2 regions of the Streptosporangium sp. NPDC000396 genome follow, and region 2 is predicted to be linked to the other one. Evidence: predicted binding sites of a transcription regulator. Region 2 holds the regulator's gene; the other holds the start of a gene.
The links. The regulator LexA, encoded in region 2, represses DNA repair genes until DNA is damaged. The targets are predictions, from matches to a motif close to TCGAACANNTGTTCGA.

Region 1 (14,866 bases), on a different contig from region 2:
AGCTCCGCGACCGTGGCGCGCAGGACCACCTTCAGGTCGGCCTCCAGGTCGCCGGTGTCGGGCAGGCCGGCGTCGCCGGCCGGCCCCTCGCTCAACATGAGGAAGGCGTCGAAGAGCACCGTGCCTTTCGAGGGCCACCAGCGGTAGATCGTCTGCTTGCCGACGCCGGCCCGCGCGGCGATGCCCTCGATGCTCAGCTTGGCGTATCCGACCTCCTGGACCAGGTCGAACGCCGCGGTGAGGATGGCCCGCCGGGAGGCGTCGCTGCGGCGGGCCGCGTTGGGGGAGGTCTTGCGCTGCGTCGTCATGCCGCCAATCTAACAAGAACTAGACGAGACGGATCGTCTTGACGTGTTGAAGCAGACCGCATACAGTCGCCATCACAAATCGAGACGAACCGTCTCGCCTCGCCTGACTTCCGCCGAACGAACGGAGATCGCGTATGCGCACCCCGGCCACCACCTCCCCTCGCACCTGGTTCATCACCGGGGCCAGCCGCGGCCTGGGCCGCGCGTTCGCCCTGGCCGCGCTGGAACGCGGCGACCGGGTGGTCGCCGCCGCCCGCGGCATCACCCGGAAGGACTTCGACGACCGATACGGGGACCGGCTGCTGACCCTGACCCTGGACGTGACCGACCGTGCCGCGGTGTTCGCCGCCGTGTCCACCGCCGTCGAGCGCTTCGGCCGGCTCGACATCGTGGTCAACAACGCCGGAACCATGTCCTCGGGCATGATCGAGGAGTTCACCGAGGCCGAGGCCCGCGCCCAGATGGAGGTCAACCTCTTCGGGGCGATGTGGGTCTGCCAGGCCGTGCTACCGCATCTTCGGGCCCAGGGCTCGGGTCACATCGTGCAGATCTCCAGCATCGGCGCCCTCGGCGCTTTTCCGACCACCGGGATGTACAGCGCGAGCAAGTTCGCACTGGAGGGCATGAGCGAGGCGCTGGCGATGGAGGCCGCGCAGTTCGGAGTCAAGCTCACCATCGTCCAGCCCGGCGGCTACTGGACCGATCTGTACACCAGCATGACCTCGACCGTGCCGCTGGAACCGTACGGTCCCCTGCGCGCGGAGATGGAGCAGCAGTGGGCCGAGGGATCGATCGACAGCGAGCCGCGCCTGGCCGCCGAGGCGCTGCTGAAACTGGTCGACAGCGATGACCCGCCGCTGCGGCTGCTGCTCGGCAGCATGGTCTATGACCTGGCCTTCGACATCTCACGCCGGCGGATGGACACCTGGGCCGGCTGGGAGCAGGTCAGCCGCGCCGCCGAACACGCCGTGCCCGCCCCCGGAAGCGCCGGCTGACCCGCCCGGCACCTTCCACCGATCCCGCCGAAAATCAGGAGGACGCCTATGCGCATTGCCCATCCCGCACCCGATGCCCAGCTCGTCATGTCCGGGGTCACCAAACGGTATGACGACAAGGTCGTCCTGGACCAGGTCTGGCTCACCGTCAAGCCCGGCGAGAAGGTCGGCGTGATCGGCGACAACGGTTCCGGCAAGTCCACCCTGCTGCGCCTGCTGGCAGGACGGGAACGACCCGACGACGGCTCCCTCACCGTCGCGGCGCCCGGCGGCGTCGGATACCTGGCTCAGACCCTGGGTCTGCCCGGCACCGCCGTCGTCGGTGACGCCGTCGACCTCGCGCTCGCCGACCTGCGGGACCTCGAACGCCGGATACGGCAGGCCGAGGCCGGCCTGGGCGAGGCCACACCCGCCGAACTGGCCGCCTACGGCGAACTCCTCGCCCGGTTCGAGGCCCGCGGCGGCTACCAGGCCGACGCCCAGGTCGAGATCACGCTGAACGCGCTCGGCCAGCCGCCCCTGGATCGGAACCGCCCGCTCGGCACGCTGTCCGGCGGGCAGCGCTCCCGGCTCACGCTGGCCGCCACCCTGGCCGCGGCCCCGGAGCTGCTGCTCCTGGACGAGCCCACCAACGATCTCGACGATCACGCCGTCGCCTGGCTGGAGAACCACCTGCGCCGGCATCGGGGAACCGTGATGGCGGTTTCCCATGACCGGTTGTTCCTGGACCGGATCACCTCCGCCATCGTGGAGGTCGACCACGATCTGCGCACCGTGCGCCGTTACGGCAACGGCTACGCCGGGTTCGTGACGGCCAAGGCGGCTGCCAGGGCCCGCTGGGAACGCGAACACAAGGACTGGCTCGCCGAGATGGCCCGGCAGGCGGCAGTGGCCGAGTCCAACGCCGGGCGGCTGGCCGCCATCCCGCGCAAGGCTCCGGCCGCCTTCAGCGGCGCGGGCGCGTTCCGTGCCAGGTCACGGGCACACGGGGCGATGAGCCGAATCCGCGGCGCCCGCGAGCGGCTGCGACGGCTCACCCTGAACCCCGTCCCGCCGCCTCCCCGTCCCCTTCGGTTCACCTCGCGCGTCACGACCACCGGGAGCGGAGTCGGCGGCCCGGTCGCGGAGCTGTCCGGCCTGCGGGTCCACGGACGCCTGTACGTCGAGTCACTGCGCATCGAACCGGGCGCACGGCTGCTGGTCACCGGTCCCAACGGAGCCGGCAAGACCACGCTCCTTCAGGTCCTGTCCGGCGAGCTCGCTCCCGACGCCGGCACGGTGCGCCGGATGGCACGCGTGGGCCACTTGCGTCAGCAGGACGGCGCGGCGTACGGCGAGGGCACGGTCTTGGAGGCGTTCGCGGCCGGGCGGCCGGGAAGCCCTGCCGAACACGCCGATGCGCTGCTCACGCTGGGGCTGTTCCGCGCCGCCGATCTCGCCATGCCGATGAGGGCGCTCTCCCCCGGCCTGCGGCGCAGGCTCGAACTCGCCCGCCTGGTCAGCGAACCGGTCGATCTGCTGCTTCTCGACGAACCCACCAACCACCTGTCCCCGGCCCTGGTGGACGATCTGGAGCGCGCCCTGACCGAATATGAGGGCGCCCTCGTCATCGTCACCCACGACCGGCGCATGCGGGCCGCCTTCACCGGCTCACACCTGGAGCTCGAGGCCGGGGCGGTGACCGGGTCACAGACCCTGGCCGCGACCACGCCCGGATGACCGCGGCAGGCAGAAAATCGGACGATGCAAAAGATCCGGGGAGGGACCTAACCGGCGAGGGGGACGTGGCCCGGCAGCTTGCGCTGGGTGGGCACGCCGAGCAGGTTCTCCACCGTGGTGACGAAGCGCTCGGCCTCGGAGATCAGCTCTTCGGCGTCGCGCGCCGACACCATGCGCGTCAGCCCGGCCTCGGCCGAGGCTCGTTTGGTCGCGCTGACCTCGAAGTAGGGAGCCCAGTCGGCCAGCCGGGGCTCGGCCTCGGGCAGCAGCTCCCAGGCGCTGCGCAGCCGGCGCCTGCGGCCGTCCATGGGGCGTGGCCGGGCGGCCAGGACGGCGGCGGCCGCCTTGAGCGCGGCCAGGTGGGCGGCGACGTAACGGGTGGCGGGGGTTTGGGCGGCGGCCGCCTCTTCCAGGCAGTCGCGCGCATCGGTCAGATGCGCGTGCACCGTGGACGACAACCGGGGCCCGCCGGGCCGAGGGGTCATGCGCTTCAGCCTCCTTGGTCGCAAGCGGCTCCCGGCGAGTCGGCCGGTGAGGTCAACACTCGCAGACCCCACCGACAAATCCGCCGGGTGGCCGGACGAGGAGCTTCCCCTCTCCCCGTCCGCCCCGACCTGGTCCGTGCCGTCACCGACGGCACGAGCCGGATCGACCACCCTGGACGCGAGCCGCGAGTCCCACGTCATTGCATCGAACATAAATTCGATCACTGATAGTGTCAAGTAAAAGCGCGAACAAAAGTTCGACCGCTCCGTGGACGCGAAAGCCCCGGGAGACCAGAGGGTCTCCCGGGGCTCTCACCTGCGACTATCGGACGAACTTGCCCCGGACGTGGACCGGCACCCCCGTGCCGAGCAGATCCGGGAGGATCCCCGCCACGTGCATCGGCAGTCGCACGCAGCCGTGCGAGGCCGGGGCAAGCGGCACCGACAGCGCGCCGTGGAAGGCGATGCCGCCGTTGAAGAAGATCGGGTTGTAGAGCTGGCCCAGGTAGGACTTGTGCCATCCGCTCCTGCGCCAGGTCGTCTTGTAGTCGCCCGTCGGCGTGCGGGCGTTGCCGCAGAACCGCTGGGTCTTACCGTTCCAGGTGGCCGTCTCGCAGTACGGGATCCCGCTGCCGGAGGAGATGTGGCTGATCAGCTTCACCTGGCCTCCGACGTAGAGGACCATCACCTGCTTGGTGAGGTCCACCTCGACCCGGGTCGGCTTGCCGTTCGGCACGAGCACCTTCGGGTTCCGCGGAGCCTCCAGCGCGCTCCACGTCCTGCTCGCCACGGTGCTGGTCGGCGAGATGCCGTTGACCTTCTGGAAGGCCCAGAGCGCGGCCTGGGTCGCGCCGCCGTACTGACTGTCGATCTTGCCGGGTGCGTAGCCGAGCTCCTTCAACCGGTTCTGGAGCACCTTGACCTCGGTGCCCTTGGCACCGAGCCTGAGCGTCTTGCCCGGCGCGGCGAACGCGGGCGCCGCTGCCTGCGCCGCGACGGCCGGAGCCGCCGGGGTGGTGGCCTGAGCGTTCGCGGCACCGGCGGAAGAGAGGAGCACGACACCCGCCGTCATAAACGCAGCCACTCCTAGCTGCCGTCCAACCCCCACCTAAAATCATCCCTTCGTATCACCAATGCTCGGAACAAGGGACCATAGCGCACTGACCCTCCGTCCCAATCAGCGGTCACGAAGCGGCATTCAATGGTCAATCTGTTTAGAGTGGCCGCGTGCCAGAAAAGTTGCATCCGAACATCGAGAAGGTCGCCTCGGTCCTGGTCGAGCACAACGTCTCCGGTGAGATCGTCGTGTTCGAGGAGGCCACCCCGACCGCCGCGACCGCGGCCGCGCAGCTCGGCTGCGAGGTCGGCGCCATAGCCAACAGCCTGATCTTCGACGCCGACGGAGAGCCGCTCCTCGTGCTCACCAGCGGCGCCCATCGGGTGAACACCGACCTGATCGCCAAGACGGTCGGCGCGGCGAAGGTGAAGCGCGCCACTCCGGACTTCGTCCGCGCGGCCACCGGTCAGGTCATCGGCGGCGTCGCCCCGATCGGCCACCCCGCCCCGATCAGGACCCTGGTCGACACCTGGCTCGACAAGCACGAAGTGGTCTGGGCCGCGGCCGGCCATCCGCACACGGTCTTCCCCACGTCCTTCGCCGAGCTCGTCCGCATCACCGGCGGCGCCCCGGTCGAGGTGGAGTGACGGCCGGTCGAGGTGGGGACGCCCGCGAACTCCGCGAACACGGCACCCTGATCGCCGGACTCGGGGGCTCGGCGGAGTGATCTCGTAACAAAAGGCAGAGGAGGATAAATGACTACTGTTTGGCACAACCCGCGCTGTTCCAAGAGCCGCGCGGCCCTGGAGGCCTTCACCGGATCGGGCCGCGAGGTGAGGGTCCGCCGCTACCTGGACGATCCGCCGACGTCCGCCGAGCTGTCGGAGGTGCTGGACCTGCTCGGCCTGGAGCCGTGGGACATCACCCGCATGGGCGAAGATCGGGCCAGGGAGCTCGGCCTCGCCTCGGCGGAGCGGGAACGGGAGCGGTGGATCGCGATCCTGGTGGCCAACCCCGTGCTGATCGAGCGCCCGATCGTGCTGACCGAGGACGGCCGCGCCGCGGTCGCCCGCGACCCGGAGACGCTCAGAAGTCTGCTGTAGTCCGGAGCAGAGGCCGCCTCAGGTCCCGGTCCAGATCCAGGTCCGGGGAATAAAAGGCTTCCCAATATTTAATGGAAATTGCCAAACACCACATTCGCACCTTTCCTCGGACCGGATGGTGTCTGCCCTGCTAGGGTGCATTGGGTGATCGGACTGCGACGGGTCGCTCCCGATGAGTTCACCATTCGGCTGGACGCGGTCCTCGGCATCTACACCGCGGCGATGAACCCACCCGCCGACCAGCTCGCCGGCCGGAAGGTGATCATGGGAAACCACGCCACCCATCCGGGATTCACCTGCCTGTTCGCCGAGCGTCCCGACGGGACGCCGGTGGGCGTCGCCTACGGCTTCCACGGAGTCCCCGGGCAGTGGTGGCACGATGTCATCCACCGGGCCATCACCGATCAGAGCGGGGAAGGAAGCGCCCGTGGCTGGCTCGGCGACGCCCTGGAGCTCGCCGAGATCCATGTCCACCCCGACTACCAGGGCAAGGGCGTCGGCCGGGCGATGATCATGAACATATGCGCGGATCGCTCGGAGCGCACCGCCGTACTGTCCACGCGCGACCAGCCCACCGCCGCCCGGCACCTCTACCGCAGCGTCGGTTTCGTCGACCTGCTCACCCAGTTCGTCTTCCCGGGCGGCTACGAGCGCTACGCGATCCTCGGAGCCGTGCTCCCGCTGGCCAAGTAGGCCCCGAAGGGGGTGCCGGGAGACGGGGAGTCCGTACGCCCCCGGCCCCGGCGCCGCCGATCGCGCGCTAACCCGCCAGCGAGGCGGTCTTCGGCGCGACGTCGAGGGCCTGGAAGACCTCGCGGGTCGCGCTGGAGCGGTTGAAGGTGATGAAGTGGATGCCGGGCGCGCCTTCGTCGAGCAGGGTCTGGCAGAGCTCGGCGGCGTGCTCGACGCCCAGCCTGCGCACGGCCGCGGGGTCGTCGGCGACGGCCTCGAACCGCTCTGCCACCTCCGGCGGGAACGGCGCGCCGGACAGCTGCTCGGACCTGGCGATCGTGCTCATCTGCGTGACGGGCATGATGCCGGGGATGATCGGGGTGTCGCAGCCCTTGGCCGCGACCCGGTCACGCAGCCGCAGGTAGTCGTCCGCCCGGAAGAACATCTGGGTGATCGCGTAGTCGGCGCCCGCTCGGCACTTGCGCACGAAGTGCTCGGTGTCGGCCTCTACCGAGCTCGACCTGGGGTGCTTGTAGGGGAAGGCGGCCACTCCGACGCAGAAGTCGCCGTACAGGCGGATCAGCCGGACCAGCTCCTCGGCGTAGAGCACACCGTCGGGGTGGCGCACCCACTCGCCCATCGGGTCGCCGGGCGGGTCGCCCCGGACCGCGAGGATGTTGCGCACGCCCGCCCCCGCGAACCGGCCGACCAGATGGCGCAACTCACGAAGGGAGTGGTTGACGGCGGTGAAGTGGGCGACGGGAGTCAGCGTGGTCTCGTGGGCGAGCCGCTCCACGATCTCGACCGTGCGGTCGCGGGTGCTGCCGCCGGCGCCGTAGGTGACCGACACGAACGTGGGATGCAGCGCCTCCAGCTCGCGGATGACGCGCCAGAGCTGCCGCTCCCCCTCGTCGGTCTTCGGGGGGAAGAACTCGAAAGAGAAGGAACGGCCACCGGCGGCGAGAAGCTCGCGGACGGTGGGCACGCGATCGGGGAGAACTGACGGGCGACCCAGAGCCATGTCTCTAGGGTACTGGGCGCTCGGCCGGCCACCGCATTCTTGATTGCTGTAAGCCGTACCCACCTCTCCCGATATGCACCCTATGCCCGGGCCGATAACCTCAGTGCATGACCACTTCCGCAGCCGCGCTCGACACCATCCGCTTCGAAGTGGATCGCTCCCTCAGGGAGTTCGTCGACCGGCAGCGCCCCCAGGTCAGCGCCCCCGAGCTGGCTCCTCTCATCTCCGCCGCCGAGGAGTTCCTGGCGGGCGGCAAACGGCTGCGACCGGCGTTCTGCTACTGGGGATGGCGTGGCGCGGGTGGCTGCGACGACCCCGCGCTCTTCGCCGCCGCCGCCTCGCTCGAGCTCCTCCAGGCCAGCGCCCTCATCCACGACGACGTGATGGACGCCAGCGACCTGCGCCGCGGCATGCCCTCGGCGCATCGCAGGTTCCAGGCGCTGCACGAGAAGGCGGGCTGGCACGGCTCGGCCGAGCAGTTCGGTGAGGGCGCGGCGATCCTGCTGGGCAACCTGCTGCTCATCTGGTCCGGTGAGATGTGGCGGAGCAGCGGCCTGCCGCCGGCGTCGCTGGCTGCCGCCCAGCAGGTCCACGACCACATGCGCACCGAACTCATGTGCGGCCAGTACCTGGACCTGCTGGAGCAGGCCCACGGCGAGAGCACCTTCGAAAGCGCGTTGCGGGTCGCCCTCTTCAAGAGCGGCAAATACTCGGTGGAGCAGCCGCTCCGGCTCGGCCTGGTGCTGGCCACGCAGGGACACGAGCCGTGGATCGACCGGCTCTGCGAGGAGTACGGCCGGTGCGTGGGCATCGCCTTCCAGCTCCGCGACGACATCCTCGGCGTGTTCGGCGACCCGGCCGAGACCGGCAAACCGGCCGGCGACGACCTGCGGGAGGGCAAGCGGACGATGCTCATCGCCCGCGCGCTCGCCGCGGCCTCCCCCGCTCAGGCGCGGGTGGTGCGCGACACGCTCGGCGACCCGGCGCTGGACGAGGCCGGGGTGGGCCGGTTACGCCGGATCATCGAGGAGACCGGGGCGCTCGTCGCGTGCGAGAGCATGATCAAGAACTATCTCGAAGACGCCCTCGGCTCGCTGGACAAGGCCCCGATCACCCTGGAGGCCCGTACGGCCCTGGCCGACCTGGCCGTGGCCGCGACGTCCCGCCGCACCTGAGAACCCGGCCGCGAACCCGGCCGTCCCTGTCGCCCCCGGCTTCACCGCTCCGGATCCGTCCGCCGCGGAGAGGCCACGATCGGGCTCCGGGTCAGGCCGGAGCGGTCAGCCTCCGCCGGAACTCCCCCGCGGCCGCCTTCGGGTCGTCGGCCTCGGTTATGGCCCGCACGACCACGACCCGGCGCACGCCGTAGGACATGACCTCGTCCAGGTTGGTGAGGTCGATGCCGCCGATGCCGAACCAGGGCCGGTCGGTACCCAGGGCCGCGGCGTGCCGGAGCAGGCCGGGGCCCGGCGCGGGCCGTCCGGGTTTGGTCGGCGTCGGCCAGATCGGGCCGCAGCAGAAGTAGTCGACACCGGGCTCGACGGCCGCGGCGGACGCTTCCTCGGGGCTGTGGGTGGAACGCCCGATGAGGATGTCGTCGCCGAGGATGTCGCGCGCGACCGGCACCGGCAGATCGCCCTGGCCGAGATGGAGCACGTCCGGGCGGGCCGCGTAGGCGATGTCCGCCCGGTCGTTGACCGCCAGCAGCTTGCCGTGCCGATCGCAGGCGTCGCGGAAGACCTCCAGGAGCTCCAGCTCCTCACGCGCCTCGAGGCCCTTCTCCCTCAGCTGCACGATGTCGACGCCGCCCGCGAGAGCGGCGTCGAGGAAGTCCGCGAGATCTCCCCGGTCACGGCGACCGTCGGTGCACAGGTACAGACGGGCGTCAGAAACCGAGGGCTTGGGCACGTCTCTTGACCTCGGTGTGGCGGCCCGCGAGGATCGCGTCCACCGGTGACCCCGGCAGGGTCTCGTCAGGGGTGAACAGCCAGCGAAGCGACTCGACGTCGTCGTATCCGGCGTCGAGCAGCACGGTGAGAGTGCCCGGCAGTCCCTTGACGACGTCGCCGGCCGAGAGGAACGCGGCGGGGACCTGAGGCTCGCCGCCTCCCCGTCGCACTCCGATGAGCTTGCGGTCCTTGAGAAGTTGCTTTGCGCGACCGGCGCTGAGGTTGAGCCTTCTGGCCACCTCGCTCAGGGAGAGCCACTCTCCCACCAGCTGGTCGGTTTCCCGGTCGATCTGCGCAACAGAAAGCGTCACGAATCCACCACTACCACATCGAGCCCTTCGCCAAACACCCGGCGGCGAGGTTACGCCGCCGTGCAGTCGCGCAACGCTACCGCAGGGTCGGCCAGACGGCCGACTTCCAGGCGCTGCCCACCCTCGATGAGGCGGCGGCCCTGGAGCAGGTCGCGGGGACGGTTGACGGCGAGCACCGCGGTGAGCCTGTCGTCCTCGCCCACCCAGCAGGCCCCCCACTTGGTGTCGGTGGCGGGGTCGCCGCGCAGGATCAGGCGGCCGTCCGCGTGGTGGCCGGCGTACTGGACCATGTGGCCGAACTGCTCGGACCAGAAGTAGGGCACCGGGTCATAGACGGCGGAGTCGCCCAGGAGCGCGGCCACGGCCACGTCGGGGGCGCCGAGGGCGGTGTCCCAGTGCTCGACCCGCATGCGCCGGCCGTACCGGCGCGACCACCAGGCCGCGCAGTCGCCCACCGCGACCACGCCCGGCAGGGAGGTGCGCAGGTGCTCGTCGGTGACGACCCCGTTGTCGAGCTCGACGCCGGAGCCCGCCAGCCATTCGACCGACGGCCGCACGCCGACGCCCGTGACGACCACGTCGGCCTCGATCGCCGAGCCGTCGGCCAAGGTCAGCCCGCCCTGGTCCACGGAGGCGACCAGGGTGCCCAGGCGCAGGTCCACACCCGCCTGGCCGTACCAGGAGGCGGTGTGCGCGCCGACGGGGCCGAGCGCGGTGGCCAGGGGGAAGCCGGCGGCCTCCACGACGGTCACGGCACAGCCCGCCTTGCGGGCGGCGGTGGCGACCTCGGCGCCGATCCAGCCCGCGCCGATGACGGCGACCTTCGCCCCGGAGGTGAGCAGGGCGCGCAGTTCGAGCGCGTCGTCGATGGTGCGCAGCACGTGCTGCGCGCCGTCGCCGCGCAGCCTGACGGGATGCGCGCCGGTGGCGATGACCAGCCCGTCGTAGGCCAGCTCGCCCTCGGTGGTCTCCACCACGCCCGCGCGCAGCCCCTTGGCGGACACGCCCGCGCGGAAGTCGACCTCCAGCGCGTCCAGGTCGGAGTCGACGATCGTGGAGTCGATCTCGCCCAGCAGCACGGCCTTCGACAGCGGCGGGCGGTCGTAGGGCCGGTGCGGCTCTTCGCCGATCAACGTGATCGCACCGCCGAACCCGCGGGCCCTTAAGGCCTCGACACTCCGCACGCCGGCCAGGCCGGCGCCAACCACCACGACATGATTCACATCTACCGAGCCTAAGCGGCAGCGCCGAACCCCCCAACGGCTGTTTGATAACGAAAACGGTATTTAGCTCACATCCACCGCGATGAGCGTGTTGTTCGAGCCTTTAGGGTGGGACACATAAGACGCGCGGGAGCCCGGAACGCACCGGGCTGAGAGGAGGGCTACGGGACGGCGAGGACCGTGGTGAGCCAGTGCCGTGCGAAGGATGACGCGCCGTGCCGAGCACGCGCGACCCGGCACGACACGGGCGAGCGGCGATCCGAGCGTGACCGTAAGCGGGCCCTCGACCGCCACGAACCTGATCCGGGTCATGCCGGCGAAGGGAGCGGAGCAACATATGGCGCACCGGTTCGACATCCTCGTCATCGGCGGAGGCGTGGTCGGGCTCTCGGTGGCCTGGCGCGCGGCCAGGCAGGGGCTGAAGACGGCAGTGGTGGATCCCGCCCCGGCCTCGGGCGCGTCACACGCGGCGGCGGGCATGCTGGCGCCGGTCAGCGAGGTCACCTACACCGAGGAGCCCCTGCTGCGGCTGGGCCTGGCCTCTCTGGCGAGGTGGCCCGCGTTCGCCGCCGAGCTGACCGCCGACAGCGGCCACGACCTCGGCTACCGCGCCGACGGCACGATCGACGTCGCCTTCGACTCCGACGACCTGGAGGCGCTGGACGCGCTCGCCGCGTTCATGGACAAGCTCGGCCTGCCCGTCGAACGGCTCACCGGCCGCGAGTGCCGGCGTCTGGAGCCGATGCTGGCGCCGTCCGTCCGGGGCGGCCTGCTGGCGGGCGGAGACGCCTGGGTGGACCCCAGGCGGGTCACCAAGGCCCTCCTGGCCGCCCTGGAACGGTCGGGGTGCGCGCTGATGCGAACCCGGGTCACGGGGCTGGAGACGGCTTCTGAGACCGTCACGGGAGTACGGCTGGCGACCGGCGAGACCGTCGGGGCCGCCCGGGTGGTCCTGGCGGCCGGGGCCTGGTCGGGGGCGCTGGAGGGGTTGCCGCCCGCGGTGCTGCCGCCGGTGCGGCCGATCAAGGGCCAGATCATGCGGTTGCGCTCCCCCTCGCCGGTCCTCCAAAGGTGCGTGCGGGGTGTCGTGCACGGCACGCCCGTCTATCTGGTCCCGCGCCTCGACGGGGAGCTGGTGGTCGGAGCCACCCAGGAGGAGATGGGCTTCGACACCAGGGTGACCGCCGGAGGGTTGTGGGAGTTGCTGCGCGACGCGCGGGAACTCGTCCCCGGCGTGACCGAGCTGGAGGTCGCCGACGTGGTCGCGGGACTGCGCCCCGGCACCCCGGACAACCTGCCGCTGATCGGCCCCACATCCCTGCCCGGCATGTCCGTGGCCACGGGCCACCACCGGGGCGGGGTGCTGCTGGCCCCGCTCACCGCCGACCTCTGCGCCGGCGAGGCGGACCCGGAACTGTTGAAGATCTGCTCGCCGCTGCGCTTCCAGGAGCCCCGATGAACGTGACGATCAACGGCACCGCGTACGAGCTGCCCGCCGGGGCCACCGTGACGCAGGCCGTACAGAAGCTGACCGAGACCAGGAGCGGCGTGGCCGTCGCGGTGAACGACGAGGTCGTCTCGCGGGGCGCGTGGGACTCCACGCCGCTCGCGGAGGCCGACCGGGTCGAGGTGCTCACCGCGGTGCAGGGAGGGTGAAGAACGTGAGTGACGATCTGATCATCGGTGGGGAGAAGTTCTCCTCCCGGCTCATCATGGGCACGGGAGGCGCTCCCTCGCTGGAGGTCCTGGACCAGGCGCTCGTCGCCTCGGGCACCGAGCTGACCACGGTCGCGATGCGGCGGCTGGACCCGTCCGCGCGGGGTTCGGTGCTCGACGTGCTGCGCGAGCGCGGCATCAAGGTCCTGCCCAACACCGCGGGCTGCTTCACCGCCCAGGACGCGGTGCTGACCGCCAAGCTCGCCAGGGAGGCGCTGGAGACCGACTGGGTCAAACTGGAGGTCATCTCCGACGAGCGCACCCTGCTGCCCGACCCGATCGAGACCTTCGACGCGGCCGAACGGCTGGTCGCCGACGGATTCGTGGTGCTGCCGTACATCGGCGACGACCCGGCCCTGGCGCGCAGGATGGAACAGGCGGGCTGCGCGGCGGTGATGCCGCTGGGCGCGCCGATCGGCTCGGGGCTGGGCATCCGCAATCCGCACAACATCGAACTCATCGTGGAGTCCGCGAAGGTCCCGGTGATCCTGGACGCCGGGATCGGCACGGCCAGCGACGCGGCCCTGGCGATGGAGCTGGGCTGCGACGCGGTGCTGCTGGCCACGGCCGTCACCCGGGCCCAGCACCCGGATCTGATGGCACAGGCCATGCGCTCGGCGGTCACCGCGGGCCGCCTGGCCCGGCTGGCCGGGCGGATTCCCCGGCGCCGCCACGCGCAAGCGTCATCCCCCATGAATCCATAGAAATCAGCCAACTTCTCCGCATCGGTTTGGAACGCCGAGACCCTGCGAACGGTAAATCGCCCGTAAACTCAGCCGGGTGGACACGACGCTTACGGACCCCCTTGTCGGGAAGCTCCTCGACGGGCGTTACCGCGTTGAGTCCCGGATCGCCCGGGGCGGTATGGCGACCGTCTATCTGGCCATGGACATCCGGCTCGATCGCACGGTCGCCGTAAAGGTGATGCACCGCTCCCTGGCGGAGGACCCCTCGTTCGTGCGGCGGTTCATCGGCGAGGCCAAGTCGGTGGCGAGCCTTTCGCACCCCAACGTGGTGCATGTCTTCGACCAGGGCACCGACGGGGACAACGTCTACCTGTCAATGGAGTACGTGCCGGGACGCACCCTGCGCGACGTGCTCCGTGACAGGGAGAGGCTGCCCGCCCGTGAGGCCCTCGAGGTCATGATCCCGGTGCTCGCGGCACTGGGCGCCGCGCATCAGGCAGGGCTGATCCACCGGGACGTCAAACCGGAAAACGTCCTGATCGGCGGTGACGGACGGGTCAAGGTGGTCGACTTCGGCCTGGCCCGCGCGATCGAGGCGACCAACCAGACGCGAACCGGCGTCATGATCGGCACCATCGGCTACATGTCGCCCGAGCAGGTGACCTCCGGCGCCGCCGACGCCCGCAGCGACGTCTACGCGGCCGGGATCATGCTGTTCGAGCTCCTCACCGGCCGCCAGCCGTACGAGGGCGACACCCCGATGTCGGTGGCCTACCGGCACGTGCACGACACCGTGCCCGCGCCCTCGTCGCTGCTGCCGGGCTCTCCTCCGCTGCTGGACACGCTGGTGGCCCAGGCCACGGCCCGGGATCCCGCGGCTCGGCCGCCGGACGCCACCGCGCTGCTGGTCGCGGCGGTGGACGCGCACCGCATGCTGCCCAAGGAGAGCGGCCCGGTGCCGTCCGTCCCGGCCGCTCCCCCGCAGAGTTCCGGGCCGGCGCCGCAGCAGGTCAACCAGACCCTGATCCAGCCGCGCAACGAGCTGCTCACCAGTCCCGTCGACGACCGGGCCGCGCCCGCCGCCAAGGCACGCGCGGGCTTCAAGCCGAACTGGTTTCTGATCGCGCTGGCCGTCGTGATGGTGACCGGGGTCGCGCTGACCGGCTGGTGGTTCTCCCAGAGCCGCACCATCAAGGTGCCCGACCTGGTGGGCAAGAACATCACCATCGCCGAGAGTGAGGCCAAGCAGGGCGGCTTCACCGTCGAGATCGGCCCGCCCCAGAACGACGAGAAGGTGCCCAAGGGCAACGTGCTGCGGACCGACCCCGCGGCCGGCACGGAGACGGAACCCGGTAAGAAGCTGGTCCTCATCGCCTCGGCGGGCCCCAAGCGGATCGTCGTGCCGAACGTCGTGGGCATGAGCAAGGACGCCGCCGCCGCGAAGCTGGCCGAGGCCGGCCTCACCTTCGGAGGTGCCAGGAAGCAGGCCAGCGAGACCGTGCAGCGCGGTCAGGTCATGCGGACCCAGCCGGCCGTGGGCAACCTCGTCAAGGAAGGCAGCAAGGTCGACCTGGTGATCAGCGCGGGCCTGGTCATGCCGGACGTCATGGGCATGCCTCGC
Region 2 (14,866 bases):
GCCGGAGCGGACGGTGCGTCCCACCCGCCGCCGCCGGCTACCGGAGCGGACGGCGGGGTTCCGAGTCCGCTCTGCGGCGGCGCGGCGGCCTGCCGGAAGCCGCCGTCCGCCTGGGGGCCGGAGGCCTGCGGGGCGTGAGGCTGTGAGCCGGGGGCCGGTGTCCCGAAAGCCTGTTGCCAGGAGCCGTTACCGGGCACACTGGTCTGCCAGGACGTGTTGCCCTCCGCGGGTCGCTCCTGGGGAGGGCGCGGGCCGGTGCCGAGAGGGTCCCGCGCCCAGGCGGATGGCGGTTCCGTCGCCTGTGGCCATGCCGGAGGCAGGTGGGGCTGGCTGGACTGCTCCGAGGCCATGACTTCCTTACCTTCCGCGCGGGTGCCCGAATTAGGGGTATTGGGCATGGTCTCACGTAAGACGGGGGAGTTCGCAGGGAAACTGGAGAACGCCCCCCGGAACTGGAATCCGGTGGGGTCGGTTGGTGGATCCTGCATCGGCAGGCCGACCTCCGAAGGATCCGGGCCCTGCCCCGGCTCGACTGAGTGTGCCACGGTGAGAAGAGTAAACGGACGGGACATGCGAGGTCACAACGGACTTATCGCCATCAGGTCTCGGTCCGTCCCGGACGCATAAGAGTCCCCATTGTGCTGACCCACGGGTGCCGTTGTCCCCCGTTCAGCCGGATCGACGTTGTTTCCCCAGGCCACGAAATGACTTGCGGACTGCGATAGTCTTGATTTATGCGTGCCGCGACCCTGCTGCTTATCGGGCCGCATCGGCCTTCCCGGGGCTAGGAGCCCCTGCTGATGCGGCTGCCCTTCGCGTGAGCGGAGGGTTTTTCTGTTGGGTCAGATTCATCTGCGCGGACTTATACCGAGGAAGATTGACGTGAGCGAGCGAGCCGACATGCAGAGCGACGAGCAGCACTACGACCCGCAGGCACTGCAGGTCAAGTGGCAGCGGCGGTGGGAGGAACTCGACCCCTTCCGGGCCCCCGACGACCCCGCCGACCCGCGTGAGCGGCGCTACATGCTCGACATGTTCGCCTACCCCTCCGGTGACCTGCACATGGGGCACGGCGAGGTGTTCGCCATCGGCGACGTCGTCGCGCGCTACTGGTTCCAGCGCGGCTACAACGTGCTGCACCCGGTCGGCTGGGACTCCTTCGGCCTGCCCGCCGAGAACGCCGCGATCAAGCGGAACGCGCACCCGGCCGAGTGGACCTACGCCAACATCGAGACCCAGGCCAACTCCTTCAGGCGCTACGCGGTCTCCTTCGACTGGTCCCGCCGCCTGCACACCAGCGACGCCGACTACTACAAGTGGACCCAGTGGCTGTTCATCCGCTTCTTCGAGCGCGGCCTGGCCTACCGCAGGGGCGGCCTGGTCAACTGGTGCCCCAACGACCAGACCGTGCTGGCCAACGAGCAGGTCGTCGGCGGCAAGTGTGAGCGATGCGGCGCCGAGGTCGTCCGCCGCGAGCTGACCCAGTGGTACTTCAAGATCACTGACTACGCCGACCGGCTGCTGGAGGACATGGCCCAGCTGGAAGGCGGCTGGCCGGAGCGCGTGCTGACCATGCAGCGCAACTGGATCGGCAAGTCCACGGGCGCCGACGTCGAGTTCGTGATCGAGGGCCGCGACGAGCCGGTCACCGTCTACACCACGCGCCCCGATACCCTGTACGGCGCGACCTTCTTCGTGGTCGCCCCGGACGCGCCGCTGGCCGACGAGCTGGTCGCGGACGACCGGCGCGAGGCCTTCGAGGCCTACCGGGCCGAGGTGGCCAAGCTGTCCGACATCGACCGCCTGTCCACCGAGAAGGAGAAGACCGGCGTCTTCCTGGGCCGGTACGCCGTCAACCCGGTCAACGGCGAGCGCATGCCGGTCTGGGCGGCCGACTACGTGCTGTCCGACTACGGCCACGGCGCCATCATGGCGGTCCCCGCCCACGACCAGCGCGACCTGGACTTCGCCCGCACGTTCGACCTGCCGGTGAGGGTCGTGGTCCACACCGGCCTGGCCGACCCGGGTGAGACCGGTGTCGCGACCGCGGGAGAGGGCTCCCTGGTCAACTCCGGCCCGCTGGACGGCCTGTCCAAGACCGACGCGATCAGGAAGATCACCGAGGTGCTGGCCGAGCGCGGCACCGGCAGGGCGGCGGTCAACTTCCGCCTGCGCGACTGGCTGCTGTCCCGCCAGCGTTTCTGGGGCTGCCCGATCCCGATCATCCACTGCGTCGACTGCGGAGAGGTCCCCGTCCCGGACGACCAGCTGCCGGTCACCCTGCCCGACCTGCGCGGCGAGGCCCTGGCACCCAAGGGCGTCTCCCCGCTGGCCGCGGCCGAAGACTGGGTCAACGTCTCCTGCCCCAAGTGCGGCGGCACCGCCCGGCGTGACACCGACACGATGGACACCTTCGTCGACTCGTCGTGGTACTTCCTGCGTTACGTGGACCCGTCCTACGAGGACGGCCCGTTCGACGTGGAGAAGGTCCGGCAGTGGGGCCCGATCGACCAGTACGTCGGCGGTGTCGAGCACGCGGTGCTGCACCTGCTGTACGCGCGGTTCTTCACCAAGGTCCTGCACGACATGGGCATGGTCGACTTCACCGAGCCCTTCATGCGCCTGCTGAACCAGGGCCAGGTGCTCAACCAGGGCAAGGCGATGTCGAAGTCGCTGGGCAACGGTGTGGACCTGGGGCAGCAGATCGACGACTACGGTGTGGACGCCGTCCGGCTGACGATGGTGTTCGCCGGCCCGCCGGAGGACGACATCGACTGGGCCGACGTCTCCCCGGCCGCGTCGCAGAAGTTCCTGGCCAGGGCGTTCCGCGTCATGGCCGAGGCCGGCGCGGCCTCGGCTCCCGGCGTCGACTTCTCCACCGGAGATCTGGAGCTGCGCAAGGTCGTCCACCGGACCGTCGACGAGGTCACCAAGCTGGTCGACTCCTACCGCTTCAACGTCGCGGTGGCTCGCATGATGGAGCTGACGAGCGCGGCCCGCAAGGCGATCGACTCCGGTCCCGGCGCCGCGGACCCGGCCGTCCGCGAGGCCGCCGAGGCCCTGGCGGTCATGCTGTCGCTGGTCGCGCCGTACGCCGCGGAGGAGGGCTGGGAGCGCCTGGGACACTCCGCCTCGGTCGCCCGGGCCGGATGGCCCGTGGCTGAGGCCGCCCTGCTGGTCCAGGACTCCGTCACCTGCGTCGTCCAGGTCGCGGGCAAGGTCCGCGACCGGCTGGAGGTCTCCCCGGAGATCTCCGACGCCGAGCTGGAGGCCCTGGCACTGGGCTCGGACAAGGTCCAGTCCTTCCTGTCCGGCACCCCGCGCAAGGTCATCGTCCGCGCGCCCAAGCTGGTCAACATCGTCCCCTAGCGACCTCGGGGCGCCCGTACGGCGGGCGCCCCACCGTCGACATGACACTCCCGGTTTGTGTCACCCCGTAGGCGAAGATCCACGAACAGGCCCCGGATAACGACTGCCGGAACACGCCGCAGGGCGGGCGGCAGATTTATCAGAAACCTCCGTGGAGACCCCCGCCGTTGGGTGGGGGAGGAATCGAACCCCTGCGGAGCAGGGCGGGAGTAGACGTTTCACCCCCCGGCGAACCGCTCTGTCACAGCTGACCGGTTCTTAACTGATCTTTCTTCATACTGTGAGACGTGGCGCAGATCGTGAAGCGGGCATACAAGTACCGCTTCTACCCGACCCCCGAGCAGGCCGAAGAGCTTGCCCGGACCTTCGGCTGCGTCCGCCTGGTCTACAACAAGGCGCTGGAGGACCGGACCCGCGCCTACACGCGGCAGGGGCGCCGTGTCTCGTACGTGGAGTCCTCGGCGGCGCTCACGGCATGGAAGAAGACCTCCGAGCTGGCGTTCCTGAATGAGGTGTCGTCGGTGCCGCTGCAACAGGCCCTGCGGCACCTCCAGATGGCCTTCGCGAACTTCTTCGCCAAGCGGGCCAAGTACCCGACGTTCAAGTCTCGTAAGAGATGTCGGGCGGCGGCCAAGTACACCCGCTCGGCGTTCCGCTGGCGCGATGGTCGGTTGACGCTGGCGAAGATGCGTGACCCGTTGGCGATCGTGTGGTCCCGGCCCCTGCCCGAGGGTGCGGAACCATCCACGGTGACCGTGTCGAAGGACGCGGCAGGCCGGTGGTTCGTATCCATCCTCGTAGAGGAAAAGATCCGCCCTCTGCCTCCCGTGACCAGCGCGGTCGGCGTAGATGCAGGGATCACCACACTGCTCACGCTGTCCACCAGGGAGAAGATCGCCAACCCCCGCCACGAGCGGGTGAACCGGCGCAGGCTGGCCAAGGCGCAGCGGGCGCTGTCGCGCAAGGCCAAGGGATCGAACAATCGGGCCAGAGCTCGGCTGAGGGTCGCCCGCGTCCACGCGCGGATCACCGACCGGCGCCGGGACCACCTGCACAAGCTCACCACTCGGCTCGTCCGTGAGAACCAAACGGTCGTGATCGAGGACCTCACTGTCCGCAACATGATGAAGAACGGGCGGCTTGCCCGCGCCATCGCCGACGCGTCCTGGCGGGAGTTGCGGACAATGCTGGAGTACAAGACGGCCTGGTACGGCCGGGAACTGCTGGTCGTGGACCGGTGGTTTCCCTCGTCCAAGCTGTGCTCGGCGTGCGGCACCGTGCAGGAGGCGATGCCGCTGAACGTTCGGGGGTGGGAATGCGCCTGCGGTGCGACCCACGACCGGGATGTGAACGCCGCAAGGAACATTCTCGCCGCCGGGCTGGCGGAGAGATAAAACGCCTGTGGAGCCGGTGTAAGACCTCAACGGAGACATCCGGGCGGGCAACCGGCGGTGAAGCAGGAACACCAACCGGCGACGGTTGGAATCTCCTCCTTTCGGGGAGGGGAGGAAGTCAATGTGTCGAAGATCGAGCGGCACCTGCCGGGCTGACGCGTGGCGAAGGAGTCTGGTGGTCCCGGCCGTCGGGAGAACGGCCGGCCGGCGAGTCGGCTCCCGCGCGTGAACGGTCGGACGGCAACCCGCTCAACCGCCAGGAATACATGCGATATCTCGCGCAGCGCGGCACGACGCGGTGAGGATGACAGGGTGGCCGGGCCCGGGAGGTCGGCTCCCGGTCGGACCCGGTTGCGCTCGGCCGGGCCCGGCCTGGTTGTGCTCGGCCGGGCATGGCGTCGGGCGCGTCACCGCCGGGTCAGGCGTGCCGCCCTCCGTCGGCGACGATGGCGATCCAGCGGTCGGCGACGCCTCCCCACAGCTCCCGAAGGGCCGGTTCCGCCTGCTCGATCTGCCTGAGCATCTCGGGCACGTCGACGCCGAGCCGCTCGGAGTCGTCCTTCGCCCACGCGCGGGCCGAGTCGAGCAGCACCTCGGGATGGAACTGCACGCCCCAGGCCACGGCCCCCAGGCGGAATGCCTGGTTGGGGAAATCCGCGTCCCAGAGCAGCGGCACCGCGCCCGGAGGAAGCACGGAGATCTCGTCCCAGTGCCACTGGACGGCCCGCGCGGAGCCGGGGAACCCGGCGAAGAGCGGATCGTCGGCCGCGGCCGGATAGGCGCGCAGGCCGTACAGCCCGACCTGGTGGCGCTCCGCGACCCGCACGGCTCCGCCGCACGCGGCCGCGAGGAGCTGCCCGCCGAGGCAGACACCGAAGGTGGGAAGCTCGGTCCGTACGGCTTCGCGCAGCAGTTCCTGGACGTGCGGCAGCCAGGAGGCCACGTGAGCGTCGTAGGCGCCGGGAGTGCCGCCGAGCACGAGCAGCCCGTCGTAGCCGTCGAGGGTCGCGGGAAGCTCGTCGCCCTTGAACGGGCAGCGCAGGTCGAACGGGACGCCCGCCGCCTCGATCCGGGAACCGATCAGGTCCGGCCCGGTGCCGTCCTCGTGCTGAACGATCAGGATCACAGCCGGCCTGCCGCGATGATCGATTTCAGGAACATACGTGTGCGCTCCTCTGCGGGGTCAGTGAAGATCTTTTCAGGTGGGCCCTGCTCCAGCAGGCTGCCCTGGTGGAGGAAGCAGACCTTGTCCGCCACCTCGCGGGCGAAACCCATCTCGTGGGTGGCGAGAAGCATGGTCAGTCCTTCGGAGGCGAGTTCCCTGACGATGCCGAGCACCTCGGCGACCAGTTCGGGGTCGAGCGCCGCGGTGATCTCGTCGAGCAGGAGCACGCGGGGTTCCATGGCGAGCGTGCGGACGATCGCGACCCGCTGCTGCTGGCCTCCGGAAAGCCGATCGGGGAAGGATGCGGCCTTGTCGGCCAGGCCGACCCGTTCGAGCAGGATCATCGCCTTCTGGGCGGCCCGCTCGCGGGACAGGCCGCCGAGCCTGATCGGCGCGAGCGTGACGTTGTCGAGCACGCTCATGTGCGGGAACAGGTTGTAGCTCTGGAAGACCATGCCGACGTCGCGGCGGAGCAGGTTCACGTCGACGCCCGCGCCGGAGACGACCTCGCCGTCGAGCCTGACCTGCCCGCCGTCGATCGGTTCGAGCGCGTTGACGCAGCGCAGCAGCGTGGACTTGCCGCTGCCCGAGGCGCCGATCAGGCAGATCACCTCGTGCTGCTCGACCTTCAGGTCGATGCCCCGCAGCACCTCGTGCTCGCCGTAGCTCTTGCGCAGCCCCTCGATCTCAAGGAATGCCATCACGCCCCCCTGGCCTTGTCGCGGGCGATCAGCCGGTCGACCAACCGCGCCTGCGGAATCGTGATCAGGATGAACAGTCCCGCGACGACGGTGACCGACGACAGGTTGAAGTGGTTCGCGGAGAAGATCTTCGCCTGGTTGAACGCGTCGATCGTGCCGATCACGTTGACCAGCGCGGTGTCCTTCTGCAGCCCGATGAAGTCGTTGAGCAGCGGTGGGATGACCCGCTTGGTCGCCTGCGGCACGACGACATGGCGCATCGTGGCGAGGTGGGAGAAACCGAGCGAACGCGAGGCGGCGACCTGACTCGGGTGCACGCTCTCGATGCCGGACCGGAACACCTCGGCGACGTAGGCGCCGTAGACGACGGTCAGCGCGAGGATCGCGTACCACGTCTGGCTCAGCCCGGACAGGATCGGGATCTGCGCGATCGGCAGGCCGAAACCGATCAGGTAGATCACGATGATCGCGGGCACGGCACGGATGACGTCGATGTAGACGACGGCCAGGGCCCGGATCGGGCGGCCCACCCGGCCGGGGGCCAGCCGGGCGAGGGCAAGGATCAGACCCCAGGCGAGGACGAGGACCTGGGCGACGACGGCGATGAACAGGTTGGTGCCGAACGCCCTGATGATGTCGACCGTGCTGGTGCCGATCAGCTCGCCCTGGAAGAACGTGCGCTGCACCGCAGCGTCGTTGGCCAGCACGAAGACGATCAGCGTGAGGGCGCACAGCACGGCGAAGGCCGTACCGGCCGCGGTCCAGGCGGACTCCCGCACCCGCGCGGACAGGCCGCGCTTTTCCACGATGTCGGCGCACGAGGCGCACCTGCTGGAGCACCGCCACGCCTCCAGGGCGGGCCGATAGACCAGGAGTACGGCTGCCGCGCCGGCGAGGGCGACGGCGCCGAAGACCCAGCGCCACATGCCGGGGGCCGCGGCCTCGAAGACGGACGCCGCAACGAGCCAGGTGGCGACGGTCGCGACCGTGGCGGCGGCCAGGCCGAGGATCGCGAGGCCGCGGTTCGGCGTCGGTGCGGGCTGGGCGGTCGCTCCCCGGGCCCCGGCGACGGTGGCCACCGCCGGGCCCGTCGCCTGGTCAGCCGTCGTCACGACGCCTGCCAGAGCGGGATCCTGGCGGGGTCGCCGCCGAACGCCTTGGACAGGTAGTCGGCCGACAGCTTGTCGAGCGTCCCGTCCGTCTTCATCTGCTCAATGATCTTGTTGATCGTCTCGGCGTTCTCCGAGCCCTTCGGGTAGAGCGCACCGTACGACTCGCCGGTTTCGTACTGCCCGACGACTTCGAGCAGGCCGTTCGACTTGACGGCCGAGCCGAGCATGATGGCGACGTCCTGCAGCGCGGCGTCGATCTGGCCGGCCTGGAGCGCGGCGCTCATCTCCGGGTCGTTGGCGAACACCTTGGGCTGCTGCTCGGGCTTGAGCGTGTTGGCCACCCACAGCGCGCCCGCGGTGCCCTGCTTCACGCCGAGTCGCAGGGTGCGGATGTTGTCCTTGGTGACGCTCGTGCCCTTCTTCACCATCACGCCGATGTTGGAGGAGAAGTAGGGCGCCGAGAAGTTCACGACCTTCTTGCGCTCGTCGGTGATGGAGATCTCGGCCAGGGCCATGTCGAAATTCTTCGTCCGCCCCGAGACGAGCGCGTCGAACGGTGTGTTCTCGATGGCCAGCTTGGACAGGCCCGCGCGGTAGGCGATGTTGGCCGCCATGCAGTACTCGTAGCCGTCCTTGATGGCGGCGACCGTGTCACCGTTCCACCAGCCGGGAGAGGGCAGGTCGCCCTGGACGCTGAGCGTGTCGGCGGTGACGGGTTTGATCGTGAACTCGCCGCGCTTGCCGGTGACCTTGCAGTTGCCGTACGAGTCGCCGCTGGCCTCGGTCGTGTTGGCCGAGGTGGAGGAGCCGCCGCAGCCGGCGGTGAGCAGCAGCGACAGCAGCCCTGCGGCAACGGCGGTGGAACGGATGGTGACCATGACGCATCTCCTGGTAGGGGATCTGCACCATTGCAAAAGCGTTTTGGCATCGTCAAGAGGGTTTGCCAAAACGTTTTCTCATCTGTGAGGATGCGCGAGTGACCAATCGAGCCGGCATCCGCGACGTCGCCCGCGTGACTGGCCTGTCGATCACGACGGTCTCCCATGCTTTGAGCGGCAAGGGCAGGGTTTCGGAGCGCACCCGGGAGATCGTGCGAGCGGCGGCCGAACGGCTCGGCTACCAGCCTGACCCGATCGCGGCCGGGCTGGCGTCGGGCCGCGTCGGGGTGATCGGCATCCTGGTCGAGCACATCCGCTCGCGCCACTGGGAGCACACCTACCGGCCCTACTACGCCGCCTTCGCCTCGGGCGCGACCATGCTCGCGGTCGAACGCGACCACGCGGTCGTGGTGCTGCCCGCCGACCTCTGGGGCAAGGTCCCCCTCGACGGGGTGATCATCGTGGATCCGGCACACGGCGACCCGTTCATGTCGGAGTGCAGGAAGCGCGGCAAGCCGGTGGTGGCGGACGGCACGCCACTGGATCCGGGGTTCCGCGACGTGCCCGTCATCGAGAGCGACTCCGACGACACCCTCCAGGCGCTGCTCGGCCATCTGCGCGACGCGGGCGCCTCCCGCATCGCGCTGCTGACCGGCACCGAGCCCGACTCCTACACGCTCGACACCGAGAGGGCCTACATCGCCTGGTCGCACGCGCACGGCAACCCCGTGATCATTGAGGCGCTGCAGCCGGGCGAGCCACCGGCCGCCGCCGCCGAGCGGCTGCTGTCCCGGCCCGACCGTCCCGACGCCGTGCACGGTCTCAACGAGACGTACGGCGAAGCGCTGCTGGGCGCGGCGCGCAAGCTCGGCCTCGCCATCCCTGACGACCTGCTGGTCACGATCATGTGCGAGACGGTCGAGGACAAGCACTGGGACGTGCCGCTGACCGTGCTCAGCCTCGAAGCCGAGAGACGTGGGGCGGTGGCCGCCGCCGCGCTCATCGACGTGCTGAGCGGCATCGAGCCCGGCTCCCTCAGGGTGCCCACCCGCCTGGTGATCAGAGAGTCGACGAGCCGCTGACCCGGCCGGCGCATGCTCTGCGGATCTTCATCCTGGATGGTGTTCCCTGGATCTCAAGGGAGCGGGGATGAGGAGAGAGAGTATGCGGGCTTATGGATGAAGTTCGCGATAGTGCCCGGTTCTTGAGTGCGGACTGGCGAGCCGATCGGATCGGGGCGGCGGGAGGATGCCGCCCCAACAGCCGAAACCCCGGGCTCACGGTTGAAACCCGGGGTCTCCACACTCGAAAATCCGCGACGAAGTCTCGCCGTATGGCTGTGGCCTTGTGGGCCGGGCAGGGGCCGGTCTGGATGCCTGCCGGGCGCCGTCTTCTCAGAGCTTGCGCAGAACCGCCACGACCTTGCCCAGGACGGTGGCCTCGTCACCGGGGATCGGGTCGTAGTTCGGGTTGTGCGGAACCAGCCAGACGTGGCCGTCCTTGCGCTTGAAGGTCTTGACGGTGGCCTCGCCGTCGATCATCGCGGCGACCACGTCGCCGTTGTCGGCCACCGGCTGCTGGCGGACGACCACCCAGTCGCCGTCGGCGATGGCGGCGTCGATCATCGAGTCACCGGTCACCTGGAGCAGGAAGAGCGTGCCTTCGCCGACGAGCTGCTTGGGCAGGGCGAAGACGTCTTCGATGCTCTCCTCGGCGAGGATCGGGCCACCGGCGGCGATCCGGCCGACGAGCGGCACGTAGGCCGCGGTCGGACGGCTGACCGGAGCGTCGTCGTCGCGGGAGTCGGGATCCACCCACAGCACCGGCTCGCCGGGCAGCCGCACCTCAAGCGCACGGGGACGATGCGGGTCGCGGCGCAGATAGCCCTTGCGCTGCAACGCCGTCAGCTGGTGCGACACGCTGGAGGTGCTGGTGAGTTGCACCGCCTCGCCGATCTCCCGCATGGACGGCGGGTAGCCGCGCTGCTGCACCGAGTCGCGGATGACCTCAAGGATCTTCCGCTGCCTGGGGGTGAGGCCGAGCGAGTCGCGCCTGCGCACTGCCAGGTCGTTGACGGCTGAGCCGTTCTCGTCATGCTCGCTCATACGATCTCCTTGCCTCCCGGTCTGTATTGCTTGTGTCGCACACAGCGACCGTACCCTCGTTGAAGATCATATTCAAACAATTGTTCGAGTCGTTCTCGAAATCAACGACAGTGTGGTGTACAACATCGTACGGGAGTTCGATCGACATCGTGTTCGATTCGCCGATCTTTCTTCGACATATGTTCGGCCAGGTCGAAGGGGTGGGGGGCCATCATGAAGACGACCACGACGACCACGATCACGAAGGCCGCGACGGCCGCGACCGCGACGGTGCGGCGACCCGGGCGGAGGTCCACTCGGCGGTCCGGGGCAGTGGGAGACGTCCGATACCCTGGTGCGCCGCTCCAGCTCACCAGGAGGGGAAGGATCGTGGTGATATCGGCACTCACCGTGATCACCCTGGGGGTGCTCTGGGTCGGCGCCCGCATCGACGCGGCCTCGGCGATCGAGCGGAGAAGCCATGAGGGCCTGCCCTGGGTCGTGGTCCACCGCGGCGACACGCTGTGGGAGATCGCGGACGCGGTGACGGTGGAGGGCGACCCCGCCCCGACGATCCGCCGGATCATGGACCTCAACGGGTTGCCCGACTCCGTGATCCAGCCCGGAACCCGGCTGTATCTGCCCGACGGTTTCGCGCGTTGAGAGGGGCGCCGGAGGGGCGACACGCCGGTGTGATGCGCTGATCAGCGACTTCGGCTCGCGGGGTCTCTTTAACTTGCGTTCATGGGCCGACCCTCCTACCGTTGGACCACAACATCTAGTGGCTCAACCCAGTGCACTTCACCATAGATTGTGTTTCCATTACCGCATCTCGACCATTCGAGAGGTGGGCGCAAGCGTCCGGACACGGGTGCTGTGGGGTGCATGAGGAAGGTGGGCCGCTCGGCAGGTCAAGGAGGCGACGCGCGTGCACTGTCCGTTCTGTCGTCATCCTGACACGCGAGTCATCGACAGCCGGTCCACCGACGACGGTGGGGCCATCCGCCGCAGGCGCACGTGCCCGGAATGCGGACGCAGGTTCACCACGCAGGAAAACGTGCTGCTCATGGTCAGCAAGCGCAGCGGGGTGACCGAGCCGTTCTTCAGGGACAAGGTGATCGCCGGAGTGCGGCGGGCTTGCCAGGGACGTCCGGTCAGCGAAGACTCTCTGGCCCAGCTGGGCCAGCGGGTGGAGGAGTGCATCCGGGCGACCGGGGCCGCCGAGATCGCGGCCCACGAGGTCGGGCTGGCGATCCTGGGCCCGCTCCGCGAGCTGGACGAAGTGGCCTATCTGCGCTTCGCCTCCGTTTACCGAAGCTTCGAGACCCTGGCCGACTTCGAGGCCGAGATCGAGAAGTTGCGGACGGATCGCTCCACCAAGCAGGACTGAAATTCAAGCCCCGGGCGCCGGGGGACATGGCGGCGCGTTGATGTGGTCCGAGTCGAGGGCTCTGCGGAGTCCCGGAAGGGGGAAGTCATGACGGAGACGGTCGGTGGCACGGCCATGCGTGGGGGGAAGCGGCCGCGTAGGGGGCTGAAGATGAAGCGCATCTTCACCACTCCAGGGGTGCACCCCTATGACGAGGTGGCCTGGGAGCGCCGTGACGTCGTCATGACCAACTGGCGAGACGGCTCGATCAACTTCGAGCAGCGAGGCGTGGAGTTCCCCGAGTCCTGGTCGGTCAACGCCGCCAACATCGTGACCACCAAATACTTCCGCGGCGCGGTGGGCACCCCGCAGCGCGAATGGAGCCTCAAGCAGCTCGTCGACCGCGTGGTGGGCGTCTACACCAAGACGGCGATCGAGCACGGTTACTTCGCCACCGAGGAGGACGCCGAGATCTTCGACCACGAGCTCAAGCACGCTCTGGTCAACCAGGTCTTCAGCTTCAACTCGCCGGTCTGGTTCAACGTGGGCACCGCCTCGCCGCAGCAGGTCAGCGCCTGTTTCATCCTTGCCGTCGACGACACCATGGAGTCGATCCTCGACTGGTACAAGGAAGAGGGTGTGATCTTCAAGGGTGGTTCGGGTTCCGGTGTGAACCTCTCCCGGATCCGCTCGTCGAAGGAACTGCTCTCCAGCGGCGGTACGGCCAGCGGCCCGGTCTCCTTCATGCGCGGTGCGGACGCCTCTGCGGGCACCATCAAGTCCGGCGGCGCCACGCGCCGGGCCGCCAAGATGGTCGTCCTGGACGTGGACCACCCCGACATCGAGGAGTTCATCGAGACCAAGGCGCGTGAGGAAGACAAGATCCGCGCGCTGCGCGACGCCGGGTTCGACATGGACCTGGGCGGCAAGGACATCGTCTCCGTCCAGTACCAGAACGCCAACAACTCCGTGCGCGTCTCCGACGAGTTCATGCGCGCGGTGGAGGCCGGTGGCGAGTTCGGCCTGCGCGCCCGCCTCACCGGCGAGGTCATCGACAAGGTCGACGCCAAAGACCTGTTCCGCAAGATGGCCAAGGCCGCCTGGGAGTGCGCCGACCCCGGTCTCCAGTACGACGACACGATCAACGACTGGCACACCAGCCCGGAGACCGGCCGCATCACCGCGAGCAACCCGTGCTCGGAGTATCTGCACCTGGACAACTCCTCCTGCAACCTGGCCAGCATCAACCTGCTGAAGTTCCTGAAGGACGACGACTCGTTCGACATCGCGAACTTCGTGAAGATCACCGAGCTGATCATCACCGCGATGGACGTCTCCATCACCTTCGCCGACTTCCCGACCCAGAAGATCGACGAGACCACCCGGGCCTACCGCCAGCTCGGCATCGGCTACGCCAACCTCGGCGCGCTGCTCATGGCCACCGGCCACGCCTACGACTCCGAGGGGGGCCGGGCCATCGCCGGCGCCATCACCTCCCTGATGACCGGCGTCTCCTACCGTCGCAGCGCCGAACTGGCCGGGGTCGTCGGGCCGTACGACGGCTACGCCCGCAACGCCGACGCGCACAAGCGTGTCATGCACAAGCACGCGGACGCGGACGGCGGCCTGCGCACGCTGGAGGCGATGGACCGGGCGATCCACGCCGAGGCCTCCAAGCAGTGGGCGGAGTGCCTCAAGCTCGGTGAGAAGAACGGCTACCGCAACGCCCAGGCCTCGCTGCTCGCGCCCACCGGCACCATCGGCCTGATGATGGACTGCGACACCACCGGTATCGAGCCCGACCTCGCCCTGGTCAAGTTCAAGAAGCTCGTCGGCGGCGGCTCCATGCAGATCGTCAACCAGACGATCCCGCGCGCGCTGCGGCAGCTGGGCTACCAGGAAGAGCAGATCGAGGCCATCGTCGAATACATCGCGGCCAACGGCCACGTCGTGGACGCCCCCGGCCTCAAGCCCGAGCACTACGAGGTGTTCGACTGCGCCATGGGCGAGCGGGCGATCGCGCCCATGGGCCACGTGCGCATGATGGCCGCCGTCCAGCCGTTCCTATCCGGCGCCATCTCCAAGACGGTCAACCTGCCCGAGTCCGCGACGATCGAGGACATCGAGCAGGTCTACATGGAGGGCTGGAAGCTCGGCCTGAAGGCCCTGGCCGTCTACCGGGACAACTGCAAGGTCGGCCAGCCGCTCTCCGCCGCCGGTCAGAAGACGGAGGAAAAGCCCGCGCCCGCGGAGCCCGAGGTCCAGGTCGTGGAGATCAGCCGCCCGACTCGCCGCCGGATGCCGAACCAGCGTCCCAGCACCACCACACGCTTCACCGTGGGTGGCGCCAAGGGCTACATGACCGCCTCGTCCTACCCCGACGACGGTCTCGGCGAGGTCTTCCTGAAGATGTCCAAGCAGGGTTCGACCCTCGCGGGCGTCATGGACGCCTTCTCCGTGGCCATCTCCATCGGCCTGCAGTACGGCGTGCCCCTGGAGACCTACGTGAGCAAGTTCGTCAACATGCGCTTCGACCCGGCGGGCATGACCGACGACCCGGACATCCGCATGGCCGCCTCGGTGATGGACTACATCTTCCGCCGCCTGGCCCTGGACCACCTGCCCTACGAGGAGCGGGCCGCCCTCGGCATCTTCTCGGCCTCCGAGCGCGCCGCCCAGCAGCGGGGTGAGGACCCGGCTCCGATCCCCACCGACGAGGTCATCGCCGAGCTGGCCACCTCGGCACCGATCGAGCAGCCCCAGCCCCGCACGGAGCCGGTGGTCGTGGCCGAGC

Region 1: the regulator LexA is predicted to act here: its motif matches at 3,753-3,768, upstream of ACFY2X_RS01615 (SAV_6107 family HEPN domain-containing protein).

The regions. Positions count from the first base shown of each region.
Region 1 covers NZ_JBIAZA010000001.1:363,787-378,652, forward strand. The annotation lists gene ACFY2X_RS01600 (TetR/AcrR family transcriptional regulator) at 1-308, opposite strand, end outside; gene ACFY2X_RS01605 (SDR family oxidoreductase) at 443-1,303, shown strand; gene abc-f (ribosomal protection-like ABC-F family protein) at 1,352-3,022, shown strand; gene ACFY2X_RS01615 (SAV_6107 family HEPN domain-containing protein) at 3,070-3,507, opposite strand; gene ACFY2X_RS01620 (L,D-transpeptidase family protein) at 3,830-4,579, opposite strand; gene ACFY2X_RS01625 (YbaK/EbsC family protein) at 4,735-5,211, shown strand; gene ACFY2X_RS01630 (arsenate reductase family protein) at 5,320-5,667, shown strand; gene ACFY2X_RS01635 (GNAT family N-acetyltransferase) at 5,812-6,360, shown strand; gene metF (methylenetetrahydrofolate reductase [NAD(P)H]) at 6,428-7,360, opposite strand; gene ACFY2X_RS01645 (polyprenyl synthetase family protein) at 7,468-8,535, shown strand; gene thiE (thiamine phosphate synthase) at 8,627-9,268, opposite strand; gene ACFY2X_RS01655 (Rv2175c family DNA-binding protein) at 9,246-9,620, opposite strand; gene ACFY2X_RS01660 (NAD(P)/FAD-dependent oxidoreductase) at 9,671-10,843, opposite strand; gene thiO (glycine oxidase ThiO) at 11,181-12,302, shown strand; gene thiS (sulfur carrier protein ThiS) at 12,299-12,499, shown strand; gene ACFY2X_RS01675 (thiazole synthase) at 12,505-13,263, shown strand; gene pknB (Stk1 family PASTA domain-containing Ser/Thr kinase) at 13,340-14,866, shown strand, end outside.
Region 2 covers NZ_JBIAZA010000011.1:116,629-131,494, reverse strand. The annotation lists gene leuS (leucine--tRNA ligase) at 901-3,369, shown strand; partial or broken gene ACFY2X_RS19395 (RNA-guided endonuclease InsQ/TnpB family protein) at 3,657-4,919, shown strand; gene ACFY2X_RS19390 (type 1 glutamine amidotransferase) at 5,182-5,889, opposite strand; gene ACFY2X_RS19385 (amino acid ABC transporter ATP-binding protein) at 5,886-6,629, opposite strand; gene ACFY2X_RS19380 (amino acid ABC transporter permease) at 6,629-7,741, opposite strand; gene ACFY2X_RS19375 (ABC transporter substrate-binding protein) at 7,738-8,619, opposite strand; gene ACFY2X_RS19370 (LacI family DNA-binding transcriptional regulator) at 8,718-9,701, shown strand; gene lexA (transcriptional repressor LexA) at 10,014-10,724, opposite strand; gene ACFY2X_RS19360 (LysM peptidoglycan-binding domain-containing protein) at 11,094-11,366, shown strand; gene nrdR (transcriptional regulator NrdR) at 11,632-12,093, shown strand; gene ACFY2X_RS19350 (vitamin B12-dependent ribonucleotide reductase) at 12,181-14,866, shown strand, end outside.